Regions from separate parts of the Lysinibacillus sp. G01H genome, predicted to be linked through region 2. Evidence: a T-box and tRNA genes for the amino acid it is inferred to sense, from the RefSeq annotation. Region 2 holds a T-box; the other holds one or more tRNA genes.
The links. A T-box is a leader RNA that pairs with one kind of tRNA and senses whether it is charged. The one in region 2 lies ahead of tyrS (tyrosine--tRNA ligase), so its partner is inferred to be a tRNA-Tyr.
Positions count from the first base shown of each region.

Region 1: it has a tRNA-Tyr gene. The T-box ahead of tyrS (tyrosine--tRNA ligase) is inferred to sense a tRNA for this amino acid. The anticodon was not compared.

Region 1 covers NZ_CP118397.1:4,456,468-4,475,291, forward strand. The annotation lists gene PSR12_RS22630 (VOC family protein) at 288-776, opposite strand; gene PSR12_RS22635 (hypothetical protein) at 1,272-1,613, shown strand; gene PSR12_RS22640 (GlsB/YeaQ/YmgE family stress response membrane protein) at 1,841-2,095, shown strand; gene PSR12_RS22645 (SDR family oxidoreductase) at 2,344-3,108, opposite strand; gene PSR12_RS22650 (DUF2691 family protein) at 3,784-4,248, shown strand; partial or broken gene PSR12_RS22655 (IS3 family transposase) at 4,404-4,579, opposite strand; gene glmS (glutamine--fructose-6-phosphate transaminase (isomerizing)) at 5,053-6,855, opposite strand; gene PSR12_RS22665 (type 1 glutamine amidotransferase domain-containing protein) at 7,460-7,975, opposite strand; gene glmM (phosphoglucosamine mutase) at 8,103-9,455, opposite strand; gene PSR12_RS22675 (CdaR family protein) at 9,669-10,745, opposite strand; gene cdaA (diadenylate cyclase CdaA) at 10,738-11,574, opposite strand; gene PSR12_RS22685 (anti-sigma factor family protein) at 11,724-12,350, opposite strand; gene sigW (RNA polymerase sigma factor SigW) at 12,364-12,927, opposite strand; gene rocF (arginase) at 13,061-13,966, opposite strand; tRNA gene PSR12_RS22700 (tRNA-Lys) at 14,152-14,224, opposite strand; tRNA gene PSR12_RS22705 (tRNA-Gln) at 14,238-14,312, opposite strand; tRNA gene PSR12_RS22710 (tRNA-Tyr) at 14,327-14,410, opposite strand; tRNA gene PSR12_RS22715 (tRNA-Val) at 14,429-14,504, opposite strand; tRNA gene PSR12_RS22720 (tRNA-Glu) at 14,560-14,634, opposite strand; tRNA gene PSR12_RS22725 (tRNA-Asn) at 14,748-14,824, opposite strand; gene mbcS (acyl-CoA synthetase MbcS) at 15,093-16,679, shown strand; rRNA gene rrf (5S ribosomal RNA) at 16,802-16,917, opposite strand; rRNA gene PSR12_RS22740 (23S ribosomal RNA) at 17,029-18,824, opposite strand, start outside.
Region 2 covers NZ_CP118397.1:2,973,161-2,986,532, reverse strand. The annotation lists gene trpE (anthranilate synthase component I) at 1-922, shown strand, start outside; gene PSR12_RS15210 (anthranilate synthase component II) at 919-1,491, shown strand; gene PSR12_RS15205 (hypothetical protein) at 1,536-2,018, opposite strand; gene PSR12_RS15200 (hypothetical protein) at 2,022-2,474, opposite strand; gene rpmG (50S ribosomal protein L33) at 2,625-2,774, shown strand; gene PSR12_RS15190 (5-formyltetrahydrofolate cyclo-ligase) at 2,887-3,480, shown strand; gene PSR12_RS15185 (YqgQ family protein) at 3,473-3,682, shown strand; gene PSR12_RS15180 (LTA synthase family protein) at 3,963-5,858, shown strand; T-box leader at 6,116-6,357, shown strand; gene tyrS (tyrosine--tRNA ligase) at 6,468-7,682, shown strand; gene PSR12_RS15170 (DUF2759 domain-containing protein) at 7,738-7,917, opposite strand; gene PSR12_RS15165 (MBL fold metallo-hydrolase) at 8,087-8,731, shown strand; gene PSR12_RS15160 (DUF2626 family protein) at 8,807-9,049, opposite strand; gene PSR12_RS15155 (helix-turn-helix transcriptional regulator) at 9,167-9,877, opposite strand; gene comGA (competence type IV pilus ATPase ComGA) at 10,204-11,223, shown strand; gene comGB (competence type IV pilus assembly protein ComGB) at 11,198-12,271, shown strand; gene comGC (competence type IV pilus major pilin ComGC) at 12,282-12,620, shown strand; gene comGD (competence type IV pilus minor pilin ComGD) at 12,620-13,057, shown strand; gene PSR12_RS15130 (hypothetical protein) at 13,050-13,367, shown strand; gene comGF (competence type IV pilus minor pilin ComGF) at 13,360-13,372, shown strand, end outside.

The DNA of each region.
Region 1 (18,824 bases), 1.5 Mb from region 2:
TTATCATTTACAGAGTTATTATAGATTTTATGAAAGGGCGAAACAATGAAAAAAACGCAATAATTTATTTGGATAAATGTCAATACTCAGGATTATGATAGCCTTTTGGTTTTTTATCTTCAGGTTTAGTGAAGAATTATTCATTCGTTTTCGACTATATGATCAAGTTAGAGCCTCAAGAGGGAAAATGGTGAAATTTAAGCGTAAAAATTAGCTCCCTATAGAAACAAAAAAGAAACCATTTTAGTGGTTTCTTTTCATATCAACAAACTTGTTGATTAGCTATACTATTTGATTTCTTCAGCGAGCTCTAAAATAATTCCTTCTGGCCCACGAACGTAGCATAATTTATAGGCGTTTTCGTACCTATAAATGTCACTAATACGTTCTGCGCCCTTCTTTACCAATTTGTTAACGAGGGCTTCAATATCTTCAACATTGAAGGCAATATGCTGGATACCCATAGTATTTGCTAGAGGATGCTGGATGCCTATTTCACTTGATGGCGCGTTAAATTTTACAAGTTCAATATTCGCCTCACCGTCTGGTGTTCGCAACATTACTATTTCTAGATTTGCGTCACTAGCTGACGTTCGCAATTTTGCAGCGTCCTCTTTAATATCTTGAAGCCCTATTACCTGCTCCATCCTCTTCACCCATTCACCCTCCACTTTTCCTTCCCCTATCACCTCAAGGCCAAAGTCAAGAAAAAATGCTTTAGCTGAAGGAAGATCATTGACGATTATCCCCACATGATCAATCTTACGGATTTTCATATTTCAAACCACCTTTCTCCTATTTGAGTAATTTATTTTTAATTCCAGAATAACTTCCCAAGTGCTTAATCGAAAGGTTAAATACCTTTAGTGCCGTAATTAATAGCTATCGTTCATTAAGTAGTATAGGCGAACTCATGGTAATTTGACTGGCATGATTGTTTTAATTAAAAATATCATAAAAACTTATCAAAATAACAGAGGAAGGCCTAGTTTCAATCCACTTAATTTCTTGATTATACTATAATTCAAAAGCCTTAAAAATATAAAAACCCCCATTAGATAATCAGATACTTTGTTTATCTAACAGGAAAGTTTTAGCCGATTAATTATGTGTAGTTACAGCCTTAACTTTTAATTAAATAAACTAATAATTGTTAAATAATGTTAATAAATTTCGTTTTTCACCCGATGATAAAAGTGTGTTACAGATAATATAAAAGAGCAGATATATGAAGATGCTTGAATACTATGAAGAGAGAGGTGTATTAAAAGATGGTTTCTATGGAAGATATGAGTATAAGGTTAACTATCCTTCAAGGAGCTTACGGATATAAAGGTTTTACGGAACAAACTGGCGTAAATATGTATAAAACTGATTTGAAAGCTTTTCAAGAAACAATAGAAACTGCAAAAGAACCAATTAATGCTAGTAAAATTTCAAAGTTATCACCCGACCAAATTAAAGTGCTCCAAGGGGCCCCAAGTGGTAGTTGGTTGATTCCTTTACTGAGTAGAATGGGGCAATTAGGGATGATGGATTTACGTGAGGGACTAGTGAACCCCAAAATATTTCAATACACTTCGACAATGAATGCTTATAAAAGATCCATTTAAGCTAAGTGAAATAAAAGGCATTAACGAAAAGGTTTTTGCCTTTCTATTTGCTATGTAAATACAAAAGGTCAATATATGAAGCGTATGTATCGTGACAATGTCCGCTATCTCCTTTGAAACTTCTCCTAATTTTTATTTTTTTCCTCCTTATAGTTTGAAAGAGTTCAATAAAGGTTATAAAACACTATAACGAAATATTTAAAATACAAAATTAGGAGATGGATAGTATGAGTTTCATTTGGTTTTTAATAATTGGCGGGCTTATCGGTTGGCTTGCAGGTATAATTTTAGGTAAAGATATCCCAGGAGGAATTATTGGTAATATTATTGCAGGTATTATCGGTGCATGGATTGGTGGTATGCTTCTTGGAAGTTGGGGTCCTAAAATTTCGGATTTCTATATCTTCCCTGCCCTTATTGGAGCAGTTATACTAGTTTTCATTTTGAGTGTAATTCTGAAATCATTGCGTAATGCTTCGTAAGCTAAATAGATCTCTTAATTTGTTTCTATACAATTAAGTGAATCAGATGTAACCAATAATAAATGGTGACTGTGCTTATAACAAAAAGGCGGCCTCCCACATCATATCTGTGGAGAGCCGCTTTTACTTTGTTCTTAATTAACTTAATAATCCACCGCTCCGTGAATTCAATTAGAACAGAACAGCCTATACAACAATAGTGCCTGATTGGGGAAGACCATGCCATACAAAGCTTGATAATTAATGTTCTATAAATGAGATCCTCCACTTGCATCTAGCAATTGACCAGTTACCCAACGACTGTCTGAGGAAGCAAGAAAGGCGACAATATCTGCCACATCTTCGGGCTCTCCCCATCTGTTGAAAATTGAAAGACCAGCTGCATATTTTTGTCCATCAAGGTTTTTCAAAGTCTCAGCATTCATCTCTGTATTAATAATTCCAGGCTGGATGGCGTTTACCGTAATATTCCGGCTCCCTAATTGTTTGGCTAGAATACGCGTAAATGTGTCGATTGCACCTTTGGACATACTGTACGTGAAGACACTTGGTGAAGCTACACGTGTCACAAAAGATGAAATATTAATAATTCGCCCCCCATCTTTTAAACGTGGTAAAGCTTGCTGAGTAACAAAAAGTGGTGCTTTAATATTCATCTTCATTACCTCGTCGAATGATTCTTCCGTGGTCTCTTCTAAACTAATAACTTGACCAATTCCAGCATTGTTGACAAGAATATCGAATCCGCCACCGCCCGTATATTCCGGAATAGTAGCATCCAAGGTAGTAAATAAATCTTGAATACCATCTAAAGTACTAAGGTCAGCACCAATCGCCAAAGCATTTCCTCCGCTTTGTACGATCTGGTGAACAACTGCTTCTGCCTCAGTACGTCTTTTCCCATAATGAACGACGACAAAGGCTCCCTCTTGTGCCAGACGCAAAGCAATACTGCGGCCAATTCCTCGACTTGATCCTGTAACTAAAGCGATTTTGCCTGTTAACTTACCCATGCTTCCATCTCCTTGTTCAAACATAGTTAGATTACATAGAGAATTATATCAAGGAACATTATTTGAAATGTTGCTCTCCTATTCGGTTTCAAGGGGTGTTTCGTTATGGATAAAAACACCCCTTTAGATTAATAGTATCCAAAGGGGTAAAATGGTGTAATTTTGTTACAAACGGTATGACTTTATTTAAAATCACCAACATATGTTGGTTTGGAATAAAGATTGATTAAAAAATATCCCTCAACCCTTATCTAATATCAACTTCAAAAACTCCATTTTGAAAAAAGTTTGATCAAAATGGAGTTACTCTTTTTAGATAAGTATGAGATTTTATAAAAAAGTTTGATTATTTACCAGCAATGTTGCTCAACAATAGCTTCCTATTGCTGAAGACCTGTAATTGTATTAACAATATTAAAAGTAAAAAAACCAAGAAATGTTAGTTTAACAGCATTTCTTGGATTTCGGTCTCTAATCCTCTACTTCTATACCCTACCTTGAATGGAATATCAAATTGTGAAAGACTCGGACACTTAACACAAATTAAAGGATTCGATTTATATTGGAGATACCCTTCCTTGGTCGCTGACGTATACTACATTAATTTTTGTAATTTATGGAATTTTATACTAAAATTTATTATAGCTACTAAACAATTTTAGAAAGGGTGTTAAAATGCGAGGTATAACCTTCGAGATTAAAAATGAATATGGCAAGTTTTTATCTGATATTTTATCAAATATAATTAATCCTTCTTGGTATTGGTCAGTAGGTCCTGGAGAGTCTTACAAAAAAGAAAAAGGAACACTAGGTTCAGAATTATTTCCCCCCAGTGTTATTTTAAATGGTCAATCATTCTTAGAATATATATCAACTGATGAATATTATTTAGTATTTACTGACCTAAAAGCTTTTCCAAATATGGAAGAGGTAGTGGAAATTAAAAGTTATGAAGATTTTTTAAAAAGCACTTGTGAACTTGCACTTCTAATTATAGACTCATGCTATGTATCAATTTTTTCAAAAGATGAGTCAACTATTCATAAACTTTTCGAACGTGCAACAAATTTTCATTACACTAATATTAAATATATCACTAATGAAAATGATACACATACCAGTTTGACAGTATGGGGATAAGTGAATGAAATCTAAACTATCCCCATTGTAAAGGACATTTTTAAAAAAGCTAGGCAACTTGTTGAAGCTACTGTCTGTACTTTGCAGGTGGCAGCTTTTTCAAATGCCATTGCTCTCAAATATAACGCTTAATTTCTTGCTACTTCTAATGTTTAACATTTATGGATATTTATTTCGTCTTTAAAATGCTCAAAAATGATTCTTGTGGCGCATTGTCCAAACAGTTTCCTGCGCTTGACATGGATTGCCCTAATCCCATTTTCTTCACAAGTTTCTGGAATTGTGGATTGGTATAATGGAATCCTTGTTCCGAATGAATAAAGGAATCTTCTGTTAAATGGTTTTATACCAATTAATTCAACATCTAAACCAGCATGCTCCTCTTGGTAACTTCCCTTTTTTCATTTTCGCCTCCCAGCTATCTATAAAAATTAGTATAGGTACTCATGAATTTTTTAATTGCCTAAGACCACTTTTAAAATGATTGTCAATTTTGCATACACAAGTCAGACATACCGGATATAACTTAAATATCAAATCTTTTTTATAAACATTACAACTTTATTTCAAATCTACAACTGACAATATTAATTATAATGCCTACTGCAGTATTCAATTATATATGTTAATCAATCTATAGATATAAATACATTTTTAGAAAAAGCAAAAACCCTGATACAGCAATATTTCCACTGTATCAAGGCTTAATTTAGATGTCACAACATAATATATTATTTATGACAAACACAATTATATATTATGACAGTATTAGTTATAACTCACAATTAAATCTAATTTTTGTTCTTACTCAACAGTTACCGATTTAGCTAAGTTACGTGGTTTATCTACATCACAGCGTCGGTGAAGTGCAGCATAGTAGCTAATTAATTGTAAAGGTACTACTGATACAAGCGGTGTTAGTAATTCATGAACATGTGGAATGACTAAACGGTCGCCATCTTCATCAATGCCAGCCATCGCGATAATACATGGATATGCACCACGAGCCGCTACTTCTTTGACATTACCACGGATGTTTAATCCTACTGATGCTTGTGTGACAAGCGCAAACACAGGTGTACCTTCTTCGATTAAGGCAATTGTTCCGTGCTTCAGTTCTCCACCAGCAAAGCCTTCTGCTTGGATGTACGAAATTTCTTTTAGTTTTAAGGCACCTTCAAGGCTGACATAGAAGTCCATATTACGGCCAATGAAGAATGCGTTGCGTGCAATTTTCAAGTAATCTTCTGCAATGTCTTCTAGCACATCTTTTGAATCAATAATTGTTTGGATGCCATTAGCGGCAATCGCAAGCTCTTGTTTTAAATCAAATTCTAAGCCTTTGCCATTTGCCTTTGCTGTCACATAGGCTGCTAATGCAAGTACTGCTACTTGTGCCACATAAGCCTTTGTAGAAGCTACAGCAATTTCTGGACCTGCATGTAATAACAAGGTATGGTCAGCTTCACGTGATAACGTAGAGCCAGGTACATTTGTAATCGTTAATGTTGGATAGCCCAGCTCTTTAATTTTTACAAGTACTTGACGGCTATCTGCTGTTTCACCTGATTGTGTAATGAAGATAAATAATGGTCTTTCTGAAAGTAATGGCATGTTATAGCCAAATTCACTAGAAATATGCACTTCTACAGGGATACCAGCCATTTTTTCGAAATATTGTTTACCAATAAGTCCCGCATGATAGCTTGTGCCCGCTGCAATAATATATAAACGATCTGCTGCTCGTAATGCTTCTAAAATCTCCGCATCAATCGTTAAATCACCATTGTCACCTTCATATGCTTGAATGATTTTACGAATAACTGTAGGCTGCTCATCCATTTCTTTTAACATATAGTGTGGATATGTGCCTTTTTCAATATCACTCATATCAAGCTCAGCCGTATAGGGTGCACGCTCTACTACAGTACCATCTAATTTTGTAATTTCCACACTTGCTTTGTGTACGATAACTACCTCTTTATCGTGAAGCTCTACGTATTGATCTGTTACCTGTAGCATCGCCATTGCATCTGACGCAACAACATTGAAGCCTTCACCAATTCCAACTAGAAGTGGTGACTTATTTTTTGCTACAAAGATTGTATCTGCTGCCTCTGCATCTAATAGTGCCAGTGCATAGGAGCCATGTAATAGAGATAATGTTTTACGGAAAGCGTCTGCAGTGCTTAGACCATCTTTCACAAATAACTCTACTAATTGCACAATAACCTCTGTATCTGTATCAGATTTCATTGGAATGCCTTTTAAATATGTTTTTTGCAATAAGTGATAGTTTTCGATAACCCCATTATGCACAAGTGTAAAGCGTCCTGATGCACTTTGATGTGGGTGAGCATTTAAACGATTTGGCACACCATGTGTTGCCCATCGAGTATGACCAATACCAATTTTCGCAGCAACATCTTCATCTACCGCTTCTCGTAAATCTGCAATACGCCCTTTTTCTTTGAAAACCGTTACGCCTTCCTCGTTACGTACTGCAATACCTGCTGAATCATAACCACGGTACTCTAGCTTTTCTAAGCCTTTTAATAAAATTTCCTTTGCATCTGATTCACCGATATATCCTACAATTCCACACATAATTCTCGTCCTCCGATAATGTCAATTTAATGCAATGACAAACTAGGCCTCATCCTATCGAATTTTTTTGAATGTACAAGCGATGCTTTATTTTTATAAAAATAAAGCACTCCAATACACACAAGCTACTCACGCTACTCAGCCAACTGAATAGAGATCTTCGATATGTGAAGCTTCATCTATTTATCTATTGCTTTTACAATACCTTCTCCATTTTCTGTACATTCAATCACTCAAATGCTTTCAAAATGGAAAATGACAATCGGGTATGTCGATTGGGAGGCATCCGCCGAATTTTCGATAAACCTCCACCTCGTCTGCTGAAGATCTTTTCGTCCGATTTCTTCAGCTCAGGCGCTATAATTGTTTTCCGATTTTGCGCTTTCTTCCCTCCTTAGGCGCTCGTTAAAGAATAAGGTCGGACCTCATCTTCAACTTCTCCATCATACTCAATCATATGCTATCCGTCAAATTTTCGTTATAAAAAACACCTAGTCCTAAAGGTTTTTCGTGACAAATATGTAGACAAAGCGATACATAAGCACTTTGATAAGCATTTTAATACAAAATAGGCACAAGCATCTAAAATGCTTGTGCCTATCCTTTATTTACTGTCTAATAATTTAACGATTTCTCTATTAAATGCAGGAAGATCATCTGGCGTTCTACTTGTTACAAGCTGTTTTTGACAGACAAATACTTCTTCATCATGGAAGATTGCCCCTGCATTTTCTAAATCCACTTGAATGGATTTATAGCCTGTGGCGTCACGACCATTTAATGTCTTTGCAGTAATGAGAAGTTGTGGTCCATGACAAATGGCAAAGGTAGGCTTCATTTCATCCATAAAGGTCTTTGCAAATGCTACTATACGATCATCTGCACGTAATATATCAGGAGAAAAACCACCAGGAATAAATAATGCATCGTAATCTGTAGCTTTTACATCATCAATGCCTTTATCAATTTTCACTGACTCTCCATGCTTACCCTTAACTTCCTTGCCCGCTTCGGTATCAATTGTTACTAGCTGATGCCCAGCTGCTTCCAAAGCTTCTTTAGGGCTTGTAAACTCAATGTCCTCAAACATATCTGTTATAACTGTAGCAATTTTAGCCATATCAATTAAACACTCCTTGTTATTGTGACTCCTAATTACTGTTCCCCATCTCGCTTATTTAAAACATTCCTTTCAAATAAGTAAACCCGATTTCCTGTTTACGGAAATCGGGTTTACACTATATTTCTTATTCTGTTAGGCCCATTTCTACACGTACAACATCTGCAATACGCTCGACAAAACGCTCGCAATCCGTTTCTGTTGCTGCTTCCACCATGACACGTACTAATGGCTCTGTACCTGAAGGACGTACTAAAACACGACCATTTCCAGCCATTTCAGCTTCTACCTCTGCAATTACTGTAGCTACTTTTGCATTATCGGTCACAGCATGCTTATCTGTTACACGCACATTGACAAGACGCTGAGGATAGATTTTCATTTCAGCTGCTAGTTCTGAAAGCTTTTTACCCGTCGCCTTCATAATGTTGACAAGCTGAATTCCTGTCAGTAAGCCATCACCTGTTGTATTAAAATCTAGAAAGACGATATGCCCTGATTGCTCGCCACCTAAATTGTATTCATTCGCACGCATTTCTTCCACAACATAACGATCACCTACAGCTGTTTGTACACTTTGCATACCATTGTCAGCCACAGCTTTATAGAAGCCCATATTGCTCATTACTGTTGAAACAATTGTTTGCTTCTTCAAACGCCCTACCGCATTTAAATGCTTACCAATGATAAACATAATTTGGTCACCGTCAACAATTTTTCCGTTTTCATCTACAGCAATTAAACGGTCTCCATCACCATCAAAAGCTAAACCAACATCTGCACCTTTTTCAGTAACAAATTTAGCTAGTCCTTCTGGATGTGTTGAGCCTACACCATCATTGATATTTAAGCCAGTTGGAGAAGCACCCATTGTAGAAATGTCAGCTTCTAAATCAGCAAATAAATGTGTAGCTAAAGATGAAGTTGCACCATGTGCACAATCAAGCGCTACATGGATACCATCAAATTCTTCATCCACTGTTTGCTTTAAGTATTGAATATATTTTTGACCACCTTCGAAATAGTCACTTACAGATCCTAAATCTGCTCCTATAGGACGTGGTAATGTATCCTCTTGCGCATCAATTAACTCTTCAATTTCCGCTTCCTGTGCATCTGTTAGCTTAAAGCCATCAGGACCGAAGAATTTAATACCGTTATCTGCAACTGGGTTATGTGAAGCTGAAATCATGACGCCTGCATCTGCGCTCATAATTCGAGTAAGGTATGCCACACCTGGTGTTGAAATAATACCAAGACGCATTACCTCTACCCCAATTGATAAAAGACCAGCCACAAGTGCACCTTCAAGCATCTCACCTGAAATACGTGTGTCACGACCAATTAAAACCTTTGGACGGTCAGTTGCATCTTTTGTTAAAACATAGCCACCTATACGACCAAGTTTAAATGCAAATTCTGGTGTTAATTCACTATTCGCGACGCCACGGACGCCATCTGTTCCAAAATATTTACCCATTCTACTTATTCTCTCCTTCAATGCAAGACAGTGCCTAGTGAGTTTCTATCAAACATTAGACACTTGTCCGCTTACTTTTGGAAAAGTCTGCTTTTGTTCATTCATTGGTAATTATTAATATTCCACTCTGCCAGTTTGTTTGATGGAACCTGAATTACAAACCTGATTGGATTTTTGATTTAGAATCAAAATAAAATTATAGTCACATATTGTTTAAGAATCAATATCTTCCGATTCCTCAGTTGACGTATTTTTATCAGTTGTAGTACTCTCATCTGTCACATCAGGTTCTTCAGTTGGAGGTGGCGTTTCCTCTGTAGAAGCTGGTGTTTTCTGCTGTTCTTCTTGTTCAACCTTTGTAATATCTGCCTTCACTTTTATTTTCTTGTCAGATATTTTTGTCACACCATCTGGTAATTTTACATCAAATTCATAAGTTTTGGACTCAGTAATTTTTGACAGGTCAACTGTTATTGGAATGGATGTTAAACTGTCAATAATTGATTTTCTACCATACACTTTGATCATTTTCGGTGTAAATGTTAATGAGTTAATGGTAATGTCTTCGGCAGCTTGCCCTGTTTCCTTAAGGACAACTGGGATCTCTCGACTATACTCCGCTATATCTACTTGAACTTTCACAATTTCAGGTTCAATAGTTACATCTAACTTATTTAAATCTCTATCTAATACTTTTACAGCTGCTTCCTGTGTGAATGATTGCTTCAAGCCTTGCTCACCTGTAACAGTTGCTTTTACATAACTAATGCTTTCAATAGCACTTTTTGCACCTGTTACATAAACAGTTGGCGGGTTGGCCGTCATTTCTTTTAAGATAAAACCTTCTTCGATTAAACGTTTGTTCATTTCAGGGTCCACTCGGAACTCCTGTGTGACCTTTTCCTCAATATTCACATGAACAGTTTCAGGGTCTAATGTCACCTTTAACTTCTCTGAAATATTTTCGTATTGCAGTTTTACATCATGCTCTCCCAGCAATAAATTGCTCAAATCCGCGAATATTGAAAAATCCTTAGCTCCCTTTGCTTTTAAAACCAATGCCATCGGACCTTCTATCGTTACATCCACAGTTTCAGGTAAACCTGTCACAATAAGATTCTCATTATCGTAATAAACATCCACTGGAACATCACGAATAACATCCGTTTGTTCATTTGAGGTAGCCTTATTTAAAGGTGACAACTCGGTACGCACTGAGAAAAAAAGCAAAAACGCTAAAAATAGCGCGATGATTCTAAGTACCCAAGGGCTATCCATCATTTTATCCATTCTTTTTCCCCCTCCAAGTCAACTTAGAGGATGCATTTGATTCTTGAACTGATCCGAACCACATTTTTCGTAATAATGTTTCGAACTCCTCTAGAGAAAGATTTCGATGGAGATTACCATTTAATGTTATACTAATTGCGCCTGTTTCTTCTGAAACAACAATTGTAATAGCATCTGTAACTTCACTTAAGCCAAGAGCAGCACGGTGGCGTGTCCCTAACTCTTTTGAAATAAATGGGCTTTCAGATAAAGGTAAATAACAAGCCGCTGCCGTCACTTTATCTTTTTGCATAATAACAGCCCCATCATGTAGCGGGGTATTTGGTATAAAGATATTAATCAGTAATTCTGATGAAATTTCAGCATTTAGCCCTATACCCGTTTCAATATATTCATTAAGGCCTGTTTCTTTTTCAATAGAAATTAACGCACCTATTCGACGTTTAGCCATATAACTTACAGACTTCTTCATTGCCTCAATAAGTCTTGTTTGTTCTTCTTCCTCTTGACTAGATGAGCGTTGGAATAGCTTTCCTCGTCCAATTTGTTCTAAACCGCGTCTGATTTCAGGTTGGAAAATAATAATAATCGCTAGGAAACCAAACTCAATAACTTGTTGTAGCATCCAGCCAAGTGTTTGTAACCCTAAAAGGTCTGTTGCAATTCGTGCAATAATAATGACGAATATTCCCTTAAGTAATTGGACAGCCTTCGTACCTTTAATGAGGGTTAAGACTTTATAAACAACGTACCAAACGAGCAGTACATCAATGAAGTTAATAACAATATTCACAGGCGTTAAATCCGTGAAATGTTCGATAATTTGCACGTGGCATCCCCCACTTTTCATTACGAATCCATACACATTCAAGTATATCACATTCTTATCAAATGTAACTTTTTTCAAATAAAAAGTCTACTCAGAAGAGTAGACCTTTCAGCCTCTCACGTGCACTATTTTTTAGGACGTATAGAGTGTTATTTAGTTTCTTCTTTTTCCTCAAATGTCATGGCTGTCTTAACAGAATTTTTAATTGTATACCATAACCATTCAAATACTTCGTCAATTTCTTCGATTCTCCCTGAAACTACCGCTGAAGATGCCATATATTGCCCGTTGATTACTGTGACGTTGCCATCAACTTCACCTTCAACAATCAAATCGCCATTTTTTACAACAATATCGCCTTTTACCACTTCTCCTTCAGGGACAATCACTGTTTGACCATCCACAACTAAATTAGGTTGTTTGGTTACTGAGAAATGCTGGTCATCCATGAAGCTACCCAATAATGTAGCACTCATGAATAGGCAAAATACTGCTGCTGCCACAAAGAAAGGATGCCGGCGAATCCATTTTTGTATACCTACTCGACTTTTTGGTTTTGGTAAACGAGCCATAACTGCTGCTTCAAAACCCGGAGGCGCTGTAATATGGGAAGCACTCTTCACAAAGGCGATTGTTTCACTCAATTCTTGCATCAACTGTTTACAATCATTACATGTATGCAAGTGTTGTTTCAACTCTTGCTCATGCTCACGACTAATGTCACCGTCTAAATAATCATGCATATAGTCTATAATATGCTCTGGACAAGTATTCATGACGCTCCCCCTCCTACAGATTGTTTAATTGCTTACGTAATGCCTCACGTCCGCGGTGAATCCTCGTTTTCACCGTTCCAAGCGGCATATCTAAAATCTCGCTAATCTCTTGTAACGATAACTCTTCTATATATTTCAATACTATAACCGAACGGTATTTATCCGGCAATCGTCCAATTTCATATTGAATGCGATCTTGCAGCTCCATTTGTTCTAACTGCTCCTCTGGTAGCTGGTCGTCTGCTGCGATTTGCGAGTACATATCAAGCCCCTCTGTACCAGCTACTTCTGCATCTAAATAATAATCCGGTTTCTTTTTTCGAATACGGTCAATGCAGAGGTTTGTCGCTATGCGATAAAGCCACGTCGAAAACTTTCTTTTCTGATCAAATGTATGCAAGTTCATATAAGCTCGCACAAAAGCCTCTTGAGCAATGTCTTCAGACTCTTGTTTGTTGCCTAACATTCGATAGCATACTTGGTACAGTTTGTGCTGATAGAGACTCACAATATCGGCAAATGCGTTTTGATCGCCTTTAAGCACTTGTTTTATTCTCTTATTTACTAACGCATCCATTGTGTTGACTTCTCCACCTTTACAACTGTCTTATACTATACGAAGCACCGATAAGAAAAGTTTCGTTTTAATTCAATTATAGCAAAAGATTTTTATGCAATGTGGCAACAGGCAATTTTTTGTCAAATTTTCTTTAAACTAGTGTTTCGCCAAATAAAGATCCCATTAATGCAACAGCCACATTTGCTGTTGTATTCTTTTCATCTAATATAGGATTTACCTCTACAAACTCTGCTGAAGTTACCATGCCTGATTCTTGTAACATTTCCATTGCTAAATGGCTTTCTCGGTACGTAATTCCGCCTGGAACTGGTGTACCCACACCTGGCGTATAAAGTGGATCTAATCCGTCTAAATCAAGTGATAAATGTAAGCCATCAACATTTCGTTCCTTTAAATAAGCAAGTGCATCTTCCATTACACGTGTCATGCCAAGTCGGTCAATTTCATGCATTGTATATACTTTAATTCCTTGTTGACGAATCAATTCACGCTCTCCCGGGTCTACTGAACGAGCTCCAATAATAATCACGTTTTCAGGCTTAATTTTTGGAGCATAGTTGCGAATTTGCACTAAACGTTCATGTCCTAGCCCAATACTAACGGCTAACGGCATCCCATGTATATTGCCTGAAGGTGTTGTTTCAGGTGTATTTAAATCTGCATGAGCGTCATACCAGATAACACCGAGATTTTTGTAATGCTCACCTAATCCAGCTAATGTTCCAATAGCAATGCTATGGTCTCCACCAAATACGAGTGGGAATTTCTTTTGTTCCACTACTTCATGCACACTATTTGCTAATGCAGTACTAACATCTACAACTTCCTCTAAATTTAATAATTTTTCATCCACAGCTCCGTCAGCAAGCTTTTGACTGACACGAATATCCCCTTGATCCTGAACATCGTGTCCGATAGCCTCTAAACGTTCAACAATACCTGCATATCGAATAGCACTTGGTCCCATATCTACACCACGGCGTGTTTGTCCGTAATCTGTTGGTACTCCAATAATAGAAATATTAAGTTTATTCATGTTTTTATACCCCCTAAAAGTTATAAGATTATTGTAAAGCCTACATACCACTTGGCTCAACTCGACAAAAACTTGCATATTTATTCATATTTAAATAACATAAAAAAATCTCCTACTGTTTTCAGCAAGAGATTAGTTATCTGTAGTTAATATAACACTTTTAAATAATTTTCATTCTAAAAAAGTGAGCCATGAAGGACTCGAACCTTCGACCCTCTGATTAAAAGTCAGATGCTCTACCAACTGAGCTAATGGCTCATAAAAGAAAAAATGGCTGGGGTACTAGGATTCGAACCTAGGCATGACGGAATCAAAATCCGTTGCCTTACCGCTTGGCTATACCCCAATCATTTATAAAACTGGTGGAGGGGGACGGATTCGAACCGCCGAACCCTAAGGAGCGGATTTACAGTCCGCCGCGTTTAGCCACTTCGCTACCCCTCCGAAATAACACAATAAGAATGGTGGAGGATGACGGGCTCGAACCGCCGACCCTCTGCTTGTAAGGCAGATGCTCTCCCAGCTGAGCTAATCCTCCATATAAACAGGTGTTATATCACAGTTTATTTTCTTTATAAAGCCTATGTTTTAAATGGTGACCCCTACGGGATTCGAACCCGTGTTACCGCCGTGAAAGGGCGGTGTCTTAACCACTTGACCAAGGGGCCAATATTACGTCTTAAACAAGACAAGAATTATAATAACATTTTTAATTAATAATTGCAATGCTTTTTCACAAATTATTTTATGTATTATAGCCTATGAAAAAAGGACAAAAAAATGGCTCCGAAGGCAGGACTCGAACCTGCGACAACCTGATTAACAGTCAGGTGCTACTACCAACTGAGCTACTTCGGAACAATGCTATTCACTTTGTTTTAGACAACCTCTTAAGTACATTTATTATTATAGCAAGCATTATAAATAATGCAACACATTTTGTTAAAATTTTTATATTTTTTGTCGAAGACTGCTCCTATATTCGTCTGAAAGCATAATAGTTCTCTATTAATTCTAATATTTCTATTTAACGTACTAAATATTCTTGCTGTATATTATTGTAATTGTTAAAATAAAAATAGTTTTATGAATTTTCTATCAAATTGTCTGGGGGAGGATGTTCAATATGGTATCAAATGATTTAATTGCACCTGAATTTTATAACATCACAGAGGAATTAGAAAAATTTTCGCAAGATAGTGATCGACAAGCAATACGTTGGTTAAATACACAACAAGAGAGACGTACAGTTTCTTATGTCGAGCTTAACCAAAAAATGAATCAGTACGCAAACGCTTTTACGGAGAAGGGGCTTCAAAAAGGTGATCGTGTATTAGTTATTATTCCTCGACTTCCTGAAGCCTATTTCGTTTTTCTAGGTTGCTTAAAGGCTGGTATCGTACCTATTTCATGTTCAGAGATGCTACGTGCAAGCGATTTAGAATATCGGATGGAACATTCTTCTGCTAGTGCAGTTATTGCTTATGAGGCTTTTACTAGTGAAGTTGATCAAATAACTTCTTCTGTATACGCATTGAAAAATAAACTAGTGATCGGTGCTGCGAAAGGAGATTGGACTTCTTTAGATGAATTAGCAAGCAAGCAGCCAGCTACATTTACAACTGTAGCTACTACACGTGATGACATGGCATTCCTTTCTTATACATCTGGTACAACTGGTAAACCTAAAGGCGTTGTTCATTCACATGGCTGGGGATATGCACATATTAGAACTGCAGCTTCAAAATGGCTTTGTGTACGTGAAGGGGACCTCGTGTGGGCAACAGCTGCTCCTGGTTGGCAAAAGTGGATATGGAGTCCTTTTTTATCAACAATCATGCTCGGCGCTACTGCTTTTGTCTATCATGGTGGATTCGATGCAAAAACCTATCTTCAATTAATGCAGGATGAAAAAGTTAATGTTCTATGTTGTACACCGACAGAATACCGGATTATGGCGAAAATCGATAATTTACAAGACTACAATCTATCATCTCTACGAAGTGCCGTTTCTGCAGGTGAACCTTTAAATCGTCCAGTTATCGAAACATTTATGAATCATTTTGGACTAAAAGTACGTGACGGCTATGGACAAACAGAAAACACATTATTAATTGGTACACTCGAAAACACAGAATTACGTCCTGGTTCTATGGGTGTTCCAACTCCAGGTAATATTGTACGTATTATCGACAATGAAGGGAATGAAGCACCAGTTGGCGAAGTTGGTGATATTGCTGTTCACAAATCTTCACCAGCTTTATTTAAAGAATATTATAAAGAACCAGAGCGCACACAAGCTGCATTTCGTGGGGATTGGTATATTACAGGTGATCAAGCAAAATGTGATGAAGACGGTTACTTCTGGTTTGAAGGTCGTGGGGATGACATTATTATTTCATCTGGTTATACGATCGGACCATTTGAAGTTGAAGATGCATTAAACAAACATGAAGCTGTACAAGAATGTGCAGTTGTAGCTGCGCCAGATGAAATTAGGGGGCATATTGTAAAGGCATTTGTTATCTTAAGAGAAGGTTTCAAAGAATGCAATGAAGAGGAGTTAACAAAGGAGCTACAGGAGCATGTTAAAGCGTTAACAGCCCCTTATAAATACCCTCGTAGTATCGTTTTTATTGATGAGTTACCAAAAACGACATCAGGGAAAATTCGTCGTATTGAACTTCGAGCTACTACAGTTCATACACACTAAGTTAAGTATCTAAAAAAAGAAGGCATCCATTGAGGATACCTTCTTTTATGTATTTATGAATAAAAAATAGTCGGCTCAAATAAAAAAAGCCACTACTGAGTGTATCAGCAGCGACTTTTTGCGCCTAGCAACGTCCTACTCTCACAGGGGGAAGCCCCCAACTACCATCGGCGCTAAAGAACTTAACTTCCGTGTTCGGTATGGGAACGGGTGTGACCTCTTTGCCATCATCACTAGACTATGGTCGACCTTCCATACACGGCGTATTGCTGTGTCTAGAAGCTCTCTTTTTAGAAAGATTTGCTCTTTCAAAACTGGATAAACGGTGCATTGAATGCTTCAAACTTTTTTGGTTAAGTCCTCGATCGATTAGTATTCGTCAGCTCCATGTGTCACCACACTTCCACCTCGAACCTATCTACCTCATCGTCTTTGAGGGATCTTACTTACTTGCGTAATGGGAAATCTCATCTTGAGGGGGGCTTCATGCTTAGATGCTTTCAGCACTTATCCCGTCCACACATAGCTACCCAGCGATGCCTTTGGCAAGACAACTGGTACACCAGCGGTGTGTCCATCCCGGTCCTCTCGTACTAAGGACAGCTCCTCTCAAATTTCCTACGCCCACGACGGATAGGGACCGAACTGTCTCACGACGTTCTGAACCCAGCTCGCGTACCGCTTTAATGGGCGAACAGCCCAACCCTTGGGACCGACTACAGCCCCAGGATGCGATGAGCCGACATCGAGGTGCCAAACCTCCCCGTCGATGTGGACTCTTGGGGGAGATAAGCCTGTTATCCCCGGGGTAGCTTTTATCCGTTGAGCGATGGCCCTTCCATGCGGAACCACCGGATCACTAAGCCCGTCTTTCGACCCTGCTCGACTTGTAGGTCTCGCAGTCAAGCTCCCTTGTGCCTTTACACTCTACGAATGATTTCCAACCATTCTGAGGGAACCTTTGGGCGCCTCCGTTACCTTTTAGGAGGCGACCGCCCCAGTCAAACTGTCCGCCTGACACTGTCTCCTGCCCCGCTAAGGGGCATGGGTTAGAATTTCAATACAACCAGGGTAGTATCCCACCGACGCCTCCTTCGAAGCTGGCGCTCCGAGATCTCTGGCTCCTACCTATCCTGTACAAGTTGTACCAAAATTCAATATCAGGCTACAGTAAAGCTCCACGGGGTCTTTCCGTCCTGTCGCGGGTAACCTGCATCTTCACAGGTACTATAATTTCACCGAGTCTCTCGTTGAGACAGTGCCCAGATCGTTACGCCTTTCGTGCGGGTCGGAACTTACCCGACAAGGAATTTCGCTACCTTAGGACCGTTATAGTTACGGCCGCCGTTTACTGGGGCTTCAATTCGCAGCTTCGCTTGCGCTAACCACTCCTCTTAACCTTCCAGCACCGGGCAGGCGTCAGCCCCTATACGTCACCTTACGGTTTTGCAGAGACCTGTGTTTTTGCTAAACAGTCGCCTGGGCCTATTCACTGCGGCTCTCATGCGCTTGCACGCTCAAGAGCACCCCTTCTCCCGAAGTTACGGGGTCATTTTGCCGAGTTCCTTAACGAGAGTTCTCTCGCACACCTTAGGATTCTCTCCTCGACTACCTGTGTCGGTTTGCGGTACGGGCACCTCTCACCTCGATAGAGGCTTTTCTTGGCAGTGTGAAATCAGGAACTTCGTCCATACGGACTCGCCATCACAGCTCAACGTTACAGTGTGCGGATTTGCCTACACACACGCCTTACTGCTTGGACGCGCACAACCAACGGCGCGCTTACCCTATCCTACTGCGTCCCCCCATTTCTCAAACGGTGAGGAGGTGGTACAGGAATATCAACCTGTTGTCCATCGCCTACGCCTATCGGCCTCGGCTTAGGTCCCGACTAACCCTGAGCGGACGAGCCTTCCTCAGGAAACCTTAGTCATACGGTGGACGGGATTCTCACCCGTCTTTCGCTACTCATACCGGCATTCTCACTTCTAAGCGCTCCACCAGTCCTTCCGGTCTGACTTCAACGCACTTAGAACGCTCTCCTACCACTGACATCGTAGATGTCAATCCACAGCTTCGGTGAATCGTTTAGCCCCGATACATTTTCGGCGCAGCGTCACTCGACCAGTGAGCTATTACGCACTC
Region 2 (13,372 bases):
TCTATTTCAGGATGGACGTTCATTACAGGAGATGGAAGCTGCTATTACAACGATGGAGCAACAGCTTTGTGCAGGCACAACCTTTGAGGCATTAAAGGTGGATGAGTTACAGTTTAAGCCAATGATTTCAAAGGAACGATTTATTGCTTTGGTGGAACGTGCTAAACAGCATATTTTGAGAGGTGATATTTTCCAAATTGTGTTATCGCAACGTTTTTCTGCACCATTTACAGGTTCGCCATTCTCGCTCTATCGTCAATTGCGCACGTCTAACCCGTCACCCTATATGTTTTATATGGATTATGGGGACTATGTTATTTTAGGAACATCTCCTGAAAGTCTTGTAAAGGTAAAAAATCGAAAAGTGACAACCAACCCAATAGCGGGTACAAAGCCGCGTGGCACGACAATAGAACAGGATGAAGCAATCGCAAATGCGCTATTAGAGGATAGCAAGGAAATAGCTGAACACCGTATGTTAGTGGATTTAGGTCGCAATGATCTTGGTCGTATTGCAAAAGTCGGTTCCGTCAAGCTAACCAAATACATGAAAATAGAGCGCTATAAATATGTGATGCATATGGTATCTGAGGTGATTGCTGAATTGCGAGATGACCTTCATGTTCTGGATGTACTTCGTGCTTGTTTACCTGCTGGTACAGTGTCAGGGGCACCAAAAATTCGTGCCATGCAATTGATTAATGAATTAGAACCAGTAAAGCGTGGGGTATATGCGGGAGCGGTAGGCTATATTTCGACAACTGGTGATATGGACTTGGCCCTCGCAATTCGTACGATGCTCATTAAGGACCAAAAGGCACATGTACAGGCAGGAGCAGGTATTGTTTATGATTCGATTCCATTGTCAGAATATGAAGAAACACTGAATAAGGCACGTGCCCTATTGGAGGTAAAAAAATGATTTTAATAATAGATAACTATGATTCTTTTACCTATAATTTATTTCAACAAATCAGTATGCTTGGAAAAAGCGTCAAGGTCATACGAAATGATGCCATTACTATAGAAGAAATTCAAAAACTATCGCCAGAAGCCATCATTTTATCACCAGGGCCAGGAACGCCAAATGAAGCAGGTATAACAATAGAGGTCATCAAGGTGCTCTATCAAAAAATCCCTATTTTAGGTATCTGTCTTGGGCACCAATCTATAGGGCAGGCTTTTGGCGCAAATATTGTGCAGGCCAAAAACATTATGCATGGAAAGCTGTCCCCATTACAATACGAGCAAACAGGTTTATTTGCCCAATTAGATGGAGATATCGAGGTTATGCGATATCATTCACTTATTATTGAAGAACAAACTTTACACAAGGATTTTAAGATACTCGCCACAGCGGGAGATGACGGAGAGATTATGGCCATTCAACATAAAGAATATCCTCTTTATGGGCTGCAGTTTCATCCTGAATCAATCGGCACAAAAGAAGGCAGTATGATGATGCAAGCCTTTCTGGAAAGTATAGCTTAATAAAAAAGCTGTCGCCTCATCTGAATGGGCGACAGCTTTTTAAGTTATTGTTTCTTGCCTGTAATTAAATTAGCTATTTCTTCTAAGGTCATGGAAGAATTGACCTCATAGGAGCCGATTTGTAAGCTTCTAGCATATTTAGGGTTAGCGAGTAGTAACTCCATTTCAACACTATTGGTAATAATGCCACCGTCTTCAAGTTTTTGTGCCACACTATACGGTGTGATGCCACTATAGATTTGCAGAGACATCGTTGTTACATCCGTAGCCGTTTCTTCATCAGCTTGTTCAGATGCATCTGTTGTAGAAGTTTTTTCAGTCGTATGTACTTGCTTTAATTGATCCTTTAACGAGGCAATTTCTTGATTGGCCTTACTTAATTTGTTTTGTAGTTCTTCTACCTGTTGTTGATTGGAAAATTCCTTGGTAGGAAGACCAATAGTTACATCGAAGCGGTTTGCGAGTGCGAGCAATGCCCCAACAAGAAAAACGGCTATACCAAATGCACGAATGGCAGACTTATTCATTAATTAACGCCCCCCGTTTGCAATCACTTGCCGAACTTGCTCTTCTGTTAAATTTGAGCGAATACTAATATCTGCTACAGAAAGTCCCTGTTTATTTAATTCAAGTACCTGACTAATAATAATTTGATGAATCGGTTTTGCTGCTGCTGTGGTTTGTCCAACTTTTGAAGCCTGTGCAGCCTGTTGAACGGCCTGCATGACTTGGTGCACTTTAGGATCTTGACCTTTTGGAGGGATACTTGATTTTGATTTCACTTGGAACTCAGGCTCTAGTAAAAGTTCTTCCTCCACAATCTTAAGGCGACGCTTTAAATTATTCGTTTCTTGGAAGATGGAGATAGATAATTCTTCGACATCTTGTTCGATTTTTTTCGTGCTATTTTTGAAAAAGAACGAAACAATGATCAGAAAAATTCCGATACTCATTAATACGATGGATAAATCCAATAGTTTCACCTCAATGTAGTATGTAATTATAAGATATTTTACCATATGCAAACTTAATATGAAATGAAGGTAGATTTTTTTTCAGTTTATGTTATAATAGGTTAGTCGTATAAATCATGCTCAAATTTAAATTCTTGATATAGAGTGGGAGGGTTAATGATGCGCGTAAATATTACTTTAGCTTGCACAGATTGCGGCGAACGTAACTACATTTCTAAAAAGAACAAGCGTAACAATCCAGAGCGTCTTGAACTTAAAAAATATTGCTCTCGCGAGAAGAAATACACTCTTCACCGTGAAACTAAGTAATCGCTCATTAAGCCAAAACCACAAGTGGTTTTGGCTTTCTACATTTTATCAAATCATTCAATGTAACACTTCCAGGAGGATATGACGTTTTACGATATAGGAGGTAGCCTAGATGGATAAAACAACTTTACGAAACACGGTACGCAAAGACCTTGCAACCTTGACGGATGAAGATTATTATCGTCAATCATTAGCTGTGTTAAAAAAGGTGCTACAGGAACCATATATAATAGAAGCAAATACAATTGGTATGACCATTTCAAATAAGCCAGAAGTCGACACAATTCTTCTAATTGAGGAATTATGGAAACTAGGGAAAAAGGTCGCAGTTCCTAAATGTCACCCGAAAACAAGAGAAATGTCATTTTATGCAATTGATTCATTTGCACAGCTTGAAACTGTATATATGCATTTGCGTGAGCCCATTCCAGCAAAAAGTGAGTTTGTTGACGCAAATGAGATGGATATCATTATTGTACCAGGCGTTGTTTTTGATCCATACGGTTATCGAATCGGCTATGGCGGTGGTTATTATGACCGCTATGTATTAAACTATAACAAGGGTAAGCTGATGTCGTTGCTCTTTGATGAGCAAATCATTGATTGTGTTCCTACTGAAGCACATGATTGCCCAGTAGATATCATTGTGACGCCTACAAAACGTATTGACTGTGTTGCACAACGAGGAGCGAACGAAAATGGATAAAATGCTAGATATTTATGAACTCTTGAAAACATATGGTACCTATATTTATACACGTGATCCTATTGGCGATTTGATGCTGATGGAGGATGAAATACGTGAGCTCTATAAAGCGAATGTACTAGATATAAAAGATTATCAAATGGCCCTCCTGCTTATTCGACAAGAAACAACAAGACTTCGTATGGAAGAGCATAAAAAGTAATGTTTGAAATATAATGTAATTGGGTATTGTAAAATTAATGTAACATGTATGTAATATTCTTAAAAACAGTGGGTTTCCGCTGTTTTTATGTTTTTACGAAACTTTTTACAATGCAAAACGTATATATAGATATCTGGTGCATAGAAAGAGCAAAGAGAAAAAATTTTCCATGAGATATGTGTTGATTATCTGTTAAAAAAGGATTAAGATATATTTTGTTTCCGTAACAAAATGTAAAAAATTATTATTTTTTTGTAAGGAAGTAGGGAGGATGTTAGGAATGAAATCAATAAAGTGGCCTAAACATTCATTTATGATACTAGCAATTATAGCAACTTGGATCAAAACGGTCATTGTTTACCACACAAGCTTTGAAATGAAAATTGAAAATGCAATGCAACAGTTTATTTTATTTATTAATCCATTAAGCTTCTTGCTATTTACGTATGGTTTATCACTATTCTTTAAATCAGCAAAAGCTAGAAATCGTTATTTGATTACGGTCAGCGTTATTTTGTCCATTGTTTTATACGGAAATGTAGCGTTCTATCGATTCTACAATGATTTTATTACGCTACCAGTATTATTCCAAACAAGTAACTTTGGTGACTTAGGAACATCAGTAGCAGCCATTGTTGAGCCTTGGGATGTATTATATTTCGTTGATGTCGTTATCTTAATCTTAGCGAATAAATTTTTACCAAAAATGAAAGATGCATTTAAAGTGAATATTGAATTCCGTCGTGCATTTTTTGTGCTTGCAATAGCAATGACATTCTTAAATTTAGGATTAGCAGAAACGGAGCGTCCACAATTACTAACACGTAGTTTTGACCGCGAATTATTAGTAAAAAACATTGGTACGTACAATTACCACTTGTATGACATTTATATTCAATCTAAATCATCTGCACAACGTGCGTTAGCCGATGGTAGTGAACTAGTAGAAGTGAACAACTATATACGCTCTAATCAGGCTGCTGTAAATCCAGAGATGTTTGGGAAATATAAAGGTCGTAACCTGATTGTGGTGTCGATGGAGTCATTACAAAACTTTGTCATTAATAATGACATGAATGGTCATGAAATTACGCCATTTTTAAACTCTTTAACAAAAGATAAAGATACGTATTATTTCAGTAACTTCTATCACCAAACAGGTTTAGGAAAAACATCTGACTCCGAGTTTATTGTTGAAAACTCATTGTTTGGTTTAGGTCGAGGTGCTGTATTCTTCACGCATGGTGGAAATACGTATAATTCAATGGCTGAACGCCTTGGAGAAAATGGATACTTTACAAATGTCATGCACCCTAATAATAAATCATTCTGGAATCGTGACATGATGTATCAATCGTTAAAAATTAATAAATTCTACGATATAGATTCATATACTGTGGAAGAGGGGCAAGCTGTAAACTGGGGAATGAAAGATGTTCCATTCTTAGAGCAATCAGCTGCTTTAATGAAAGATATGCCTCAGCCATTCTACTCTAGACTTATTACTTTAACGAACCATTATCCATTTACATTGGATCCAGAAGATATTATGATTCCTGAATATGATTCAAATTCAGGTACATTAAATCGTTACTTCCAAACAGTACGTTACATGGATGAGGCATTAAAAGACTTCTTCCAACAGTTAAAAGATCAAGGTGTCTATGATAATTCTATTATTGTGATGTATGGGGATCACTATGGTATTTCTGAGAACCATAATAAAGCAATGGCACAATATTTAGGAAAAGATCAAATTACACCAATGGATAATGCAATGCTTCAAGAAGTACCTTTATTCATTCACATCCCAGGAGCGGGCGATGGAAAAGAAATGACTGAGATTTCAGGACAAATGGATTTACGTCCAACGATCTTACACCTTCTTGGCGTTGAAACGTCAAAAGATATGCAAATGGGTGCGGATTTATTCTCTCCAGAGCATGAGGACTTTGTAGTCTTCCGTGATGGACGCTTTATTACAGATAAATACGTCTATGCTGGTGAAGCTTGCTATGACAAAGCAACTGGCGAAGAAATAGATGGTGAGCCATGTCAGTCTTATGCTGATCGTGCCACAATGGAGCTAGAAAATTCCGATGCCATCATTAATGGCGACTTACTTCGCTTCTATGACGAAAAAACAGGTAATTTAAAGCAGGATTCAGTTAAGTAATCAAAGAGAGATCTCGTATAGGGATCTCTCTTTTTATATTGCTGATATAAAGGAATTGGTCACAATCAACCATTCATAATATTTTTTTGTGAATCTTATGCTAAAGAAAACACCTTTCGCAATGTTTTACAACATGATGCAACGTGAATACACTTTATTGGGCATTTCTTTTTATTGACAAATAGAAAGATACGATTATAATAAGTGTAAATATCTGCATAACGAAGATTTGTTTTTCGCATTTCGGAGTATAAGAGTGAAAGGCATCGAAAAGAACGAGTAACTTTAATGGAACTAACAGAGAGTAGCCGGTTGTTGAGAGGCGCAAGGGGATATTAAAGTGAATACATCTTGGAGCTGCGTACCGAAACTTTAGTAGGCTACGACGGGGTTGCATCCGTAATCATTGCAAAAGTATCGCTATGGCTGTACTTGTTAAGGAGGGCTATGTGAATAGCTCTCGAAAAAAGGTGGTAACACGTTTATCTACGTCCTTTAGGAATTTCCTAAAGGCGTTTTTTTTATGCCTTCTAAGCAAAAGCGGTACCCCACATTTACTCTTATAGAACTTGCAATATTAATATTTAATATTACAAGGAGATGTTTCGTATGTTTTTAACACCAAAGGAGCAAATGGCGATTATCAAGAAAGGTGCTAACAAGATCGTTGACGAACAGGATTTACTTGAAAAATTAGAGCGATCATATAAAGAACAGCGACCTTTAACGATTAAGCTAGGACTAGATCCGTCCGCACCAGATATTCATTTAGGCCATGCGGTTGTTCTACGAAAAATCAAGCAAATGCAAGATTTAGGCCATCATGCAGTTATTGTTATCGGTGATTTTACAGGACGAATTGGCGATCCTACAGGTAAAGCCAAGGGGCGAACAGCCTTAAATGACGATACAGTGAAGAAAAACGCCCAAACATATTGTGAGCAAATTTTTAAAGTACTAGATCCTAACAAGACAACGGTTCGTTTTAATAGTGAATGGTTAGCGAAGCTGTCCTTTGAAGAGGTCATCAAGCTAGCAGCCACAACATCTGTTGCTCGACTTTTAGAGCGTGAGGATTTTCAGAAACGCTACCAGCAGCACATCCCAATTGGTATACATGAGTTTTTCTACCCACTCATGCAAGCATATGATTCAGTAGAGCTTGTGGCAGATATAGAGTTAGGTGGAACGGATCAGACTTTCAATATTTTAATGGGACGCACCTTACAAAAGCATCGGGGATTAGAAAAACAAATTGCTATTTTTATGCCCTTGCTAGAGGGATTAGATGGCATAGAAAAAATGAGTAAGAGTTTAGGTAATTATATTGGCATCAACGAAGCACCTGAGATTATGTTTAAAAAGGTGATGGAAGTCCCAGATACTTTAATTATCAAATATTTCGAATTAGCAACAGATGAGCATCCACTACATGTGCAGGCTATTCAAGATAGACTACAAAAGGGAGAGAATCCCCGCGATTTGAAATTCCTATTAGCAGAAATTATAACGGCTTTATACCATGGATCTACAGCAATGGAGGAAGCAAGAGCTTATTTTGAAGCAGCATTTCAAAAAAGGGAAATACCAAAAAACATTCCTATACTGCTCTTGGAAATTGATAAGGAAAGAATCGTGGATATCATTCCACAACTAGTGGTAATGGGTTTTATTCAAAGTAAGAGTGAGTTTTTGCGGTTAATCAAGCAAAAAGGAGTATCCTTGAATGGAGAAAAAATGGCGATGGATGACTTATCACAAGTATTAATGAATAATGATGTCCTACAAATTGGCAAGAAGCGATTTCTTCAATTCAATAAGTAATAACAGACAAAAAAAGAGCAATCTCCGAGGAGACTGCTCTTTTTTTGTCTAAATTTTAGTGTAATTTTGGTGGGTAACCGCTGTGAACAATCGTCATGATGACGAACCATCCGAATACAGCAGCACTTAATAAGTTGAAAACAACGCTTAAAAGGTTCTTTTCTTTAATTGCTTGGAATGTACCAAATACAGCTAAAATCGCTACTAGACCAAAAATAACCATTAATAAGTTCATTAAAAATAGACACTCCTTTCGACATCAGAAAATGAATGTCGCAAACAATATTCCTCCTTAATTGTAAACGTTCTACTTGTTTTTGTCGAGGACTAAAATACTGTAAACTATGAACATTTATCGTCAAATTGTGGCAAAGCCTGTATAATAGGAAATTGAGGTGATAACTATGATGAACGTACGAAGTTATTCTCTTGGTCCCGTCCAAACGAATTGCTATATCGTATCGAATAAAGAAAAAGAATGTATCGTATTTGATCCAGGTGAAGAAGCGGAGCGTCTAATTAAAACAATCCGTAGCAACGGCTTAAAACCTCTTGCTATCTTTTTAACACATGCCCATTTTGATCATATAGGGGCAGTAGATGCAGTGCGTGAGGTATTTGACGTTCCTGTATGGATTCATGAAAAGGAAGTTAGTTGGCTAGCGGATCCAACGAAAAATGGCTCTAGTAAATATCCTGCATTACCAGATTATAGGGTAGCTGCACCAGCGCAAGATACAATTATCAAAAAAGAACAGCAAATTGAAATGAGTAATTTTGTGTTTCAAGCAGTTTTTACACCTGGGCATTCACCGGGGAGTATTTCCTATATCTTTGAAAATGACGGTTTTGCCATCGTGGGAGATACGTTATTTGAACAAGGTGTAGGACGTACAGATCTATTAGGTGGATCAACCAAAATTTTATTGGAATCGATCCATCATAAACTGTTGACATTACCTGAGGATACTATTATCTATCCTGGACACGGTAATTATACAACGGTAGGCGCAGAAATGGAGACAAATCCTTTTTTAAATGGATTTTAAAATATGGCTAATAAACTGTTTTAGCACATAAAAAAGCGTATCTCACCGAAAGTGAGATACGCGATTTTGTTTGTATTAATGACCGCCACCAGGTACGTGAATGAATGTTGTATAGTACGTGAAGCCAGCGAAGAATACAGTTAAATATGCTCCGAAAATGTACATGTACATACGTTCTGAAAGGTTTAAGAAGCCTAATAATAAGAATAAACCTGTATTACCTAAGAATAATAGCGATACCTCGTTCATACCTCCAAGGTAGAACATAACGGCAAAAATACCTGTCCAGAATGCCATAACTTTATACATATTATCCATGAAATTTCCCCTCCTTTTGCCCACGACACAATAATCTCTTACTCATTATAAATGATATGAAAGGTGTCTGTAAACTGGAACTTCTCCATGTTTGTGACAAACAAATGGATTTTTAATCTAGCTATCGATTTCTGTCACGTTTATTTCATATTTACATAAATCGCAATTATGTATCATACTTTCCATTTGCACAAATTCATTGTTCGTAAACAATGCATCTAATTGCCCTTTTAAATAGGATTCATGTAATGAACAAACAATTTCAGAATAGGCTGTCAGTTGCTCCTGGAAGGGACAATTGAAGATGGAGAAGATAACTTTTTTTCCATGCTCAGTTTGTTGAATTTGTGGAATATAGCCAATTAAAGCGGCATTGTCCGTTAATAGCTGAAGTTTTTCATCGAAGGAAAGAGAATTACTTAATGTCAATTCAGCACTCATATAATTTTTCATTTGCTGGTAGCCGTCTTGGTAGCTAATTTCCTGGCACTTTGTTAATGCAGATGGACCAAAGTCTTCAATTAATTGTATCGTCCATTTTAATAAACGATCTTCCTCACGTCTTGGAAAAGTAAGAGATACGCCTTTTTCTGAAGCTTTATAAACACGTCCAGGTCTGCCACCTTTACCTGTTTTTACATAGTCAGCTGTAATAATATTTATTTCTGAAAGCTTCGTTAAATGAAGTCGAGCAACGTTAGGATGGATACCGAATTTATCAGCAATATGTTGTACAGTAACTGTTTTTTTCTCTTGCAATATGTACTCATAAATAGAGTATCTTGTTTCATCCGCTAGTGTACTAGTAATTTTTAATGGATGGATCATGAGCTTCACCTCTTTAATTTTTATAAAAATTTTGTTCGTCTACCAAGTGTTAGGAAAATAATCATGTTGATACTATTATATTGTATTATTGAAAAAGATACAGTTCATTTCGGCATAAATATTAATTTTTTCATGCATTTATATTCTTTTTTAGTGGAAAATTGCACTTTATCCACATTTTTATAGCAAAAAACATTATTGGCAGAAAATTAACTTGCAAATTTTTATTTTCTGAAAAGGGCTTTTCTCGTGGCGAGTTCCTCCTTATACTAGGAAATAACGAATAGAGCGGTCATATTCGAATGAACTAAAAGAGAGGTGCATATATGCAGAGTTTTGAAACAGTTGTCGAACAAAAATGTGAGCAACTTTTACTAAAGGCCTATCATTTTGGAGCATCCGATTTATTGTTAGTTCCAGGAAACATAAAGTATCGGATCTATTTTCGGAAATATGATAAACTTCTCCACGCTGGTGAGCTACCTCATGAACTTGCAGAAAGAATGATCTCTTACTATAAATTTCTTGCCGAATTAGATATTAGTGAGCGTCGTAAACCTCAAAGCGGTGCCTTTCAAAAAGCAATGGAGCAAAATTCTTATTCGTTTCGAGTATCCACACTGCCTTCTGTATTTTTAAAAGAAAGCTTAATTATTCGTTTACTTCTCCAAAATCATGCATTTCCACTAACTTCCCTAAGCTTTTCCAAAAGCGCAGCTCACCAACTCATGGAGCTGGTACAAAACCGACAAGGTCTTCTATTTTTTACGGGAGCAACAGGCTCTGGCAAGTCTACTTCACTTTATTCCCTAATCCATTACTGTTCCACAGAATTGAATCGACATGTGATTTCTTTAGAAGATCCTGTAGAAAACAGCCAAGCCAATTTACTTCAAATTCAAGTCAACGAGCGAGCAGGCGTTACATATGCTGCAGGATTAAAAGCCATTTTGCGCCATTCACCTGATGTCATTATGATTGGTGAAATTCGCGATAGAGAAACAGCAAATATTGCCATCCAAGCCTCTCTAACAGGGCACTTAGTTGTCTCCACTATTCATGCAAAAGACTCCATTAATTGTCTCTATCGTTTAATGGATTTAGGTGTGTCGATAGAGGAGCTTCGTCAAACGGTTATCGGTATAGTTGCCCAAATGCTTGTTCAGACCTCAGCTCTACATGGAGAACGTCGAGCTGTCTATGAAATATTACATGACGATCATCTATCAAGAGCCATCACCGCCATCAAGGATAAGGGAAATTACAAACTTCCTTATGAATTAACATTAATGGGGCAAAAGGAATTAGTGGAGAGCCTATATGCAGTTACAAACATACATCGATAAAATTGTTCTTTTTTATAATCGGGCTACGAAATGGCGGGTAAAGGAACAAGCTCAGCTTTTCAATCGTTTATGTGTACTAATGCAGGAAGGATATTTATTTCCCCAAGCTATTTCCATGCTACTACCTCATCATATCGAAGCCCATGAGGACATACAGCAGCAAATTGATGAAAAGCTCAGACAAGGAGTAGGGGTTGCAGGGATATTTGAAACATTACAGCTAGGGAATCATTATTTAATGGCAATTAAGGTGGCGGAAAACAATGGCCACATGATAGAAGCATTTAAAGGTGTGGCTAAACAGATAACAGTAAGTGAAAAGACTAAGAAAAAGCTAATCAAGCTGCTGATCTACCCTGTCACACTGATTATCTTTTTATTGTTGTTATTTTTTGTGTTTCGTACATTTTTTTTACCGAACATTGAAAGAATGGTCGTCAGTCGTACCTCTGAAACAGAAGAGACAAGTATTGCGTTGTCCAATCTGTTATTACATGTACCAGATGTAGTTATCTCGACCATGTTCATAGTAATAGGTAGCTTAATCATTTTTCGTTTCTATCTCAAACGACAAGCTGTTGCTCATCAACTAACAATTTTATTAAAAATCCCCTTTATACAGCGCTATTTTAGGCTGGCATTGACAAGGCAGTTTGCTGCTTATTTAGGCAGCTTACTACAAAGTGGATTTTCATTACAAGCAAGCCTTCAGCTATTAGAGGAACAGCAGCTACAACCATTTCTCCAAGTTCTTTCACAGCGTATAAAAGAAAGAGTCATCTTTGGAGAATCACTGACACAGGCGGTAACGATGATGGCCGTTTTTCAAAAAGATTTTCCAATGTTCGTAGAGCATGGCGAGCACAGCGGCTATTTAGGAAAAGAATTAGTATTGTATAGCGATTTATTAATGGAAAAGCAGGAACAGCTTTTACAAAAAATATTAGCTTTTGTGCAGCCTAGTTTCTTTATCCTTATAGCTGCTTGTATAATAGCGGCTTATATCAGTTTATTATTACCCATCTATCACATGATTGAATTAGTTTAGGAGGAAGATGATGAAACGACTCAAACAACAAGCTGGTTTTACTTTAATCGAGATGCTTATAGTTCTGTTAATTATATCCATTCTTATTTTAATTACAATCCCAAATGTTACAAAGCATTTCGCCACAATAGATAAGAAAGGCTGTACAGCTTATATAAGCATGGTACAAGGCCAAGTAGAGGCGTATCGTGTAGATTATATGGCTTATCCTACCTTAGATGATTTAGTGGCAAAAGGCTATTTAAAGGAAAATGAAACAACCTGCCCAAATAAAGAAGAAATAGTGATTACTAATGAGGGAGAGGTACGCCCAGCCAATGTCAACTTGGAAACAGGTACTGATAGCTAATGAATGTTCATAAAAACGGTGGTTTTACGATTCTTGAAATGCTGGTTGTCTTATTTCTTGTTATGAGTTTAACAGCGATTGTTAGTAAATTCTCATTGAAAATAGCAGAAACCAAGGAATTAGAACGATTTTTTACGCAATTACAACTGGATATTCAATATATTCAAACCTCTAGTATGAGCCAACGACAATATATAGCCCTGAAAATGGAAGGTTCAACAAATCGTTATACTATTCAAAAAGATATTTATACTCATTTATATGAACGCTCTTTTCCAAAGGGGGTTGAATTTTTGCCAGCTGAGAGTTCAATTCAAACACTTGTCTATAACTATAGCGGCAATGTGATGACAGCAGGCACCATGGCATTTAAAACACCACAGGGCAAGAGAAAAGTAATCATAACATTAGGACGAGGGAGAGCTAGGATTGAATGAGTCAGGCTATTCTTTTGTAGAAACTATTTTAGGTGTGGGTATTTTGATGTTACTTTGTACTTCGTTAATCCCCATTACTTATACGATGAAAACAAATCTTGCTAATAAAAAAATGGAGCTAATTGCAGCTGAAACAGCATACGAAGGTTTAAAACAGTACCATGCGATTCAAGTAACAGAGGGCTCTCGAATCATTGAACAGGTTGCTTATCATTGGAAAGTTGACGAACAACAAGTTTGTGTCCAATTTCAAAATTTACAGGGATCACGCCAAAAATGTATTCAAGTGACAGGTGAAGTTCATGAATGAGAAAG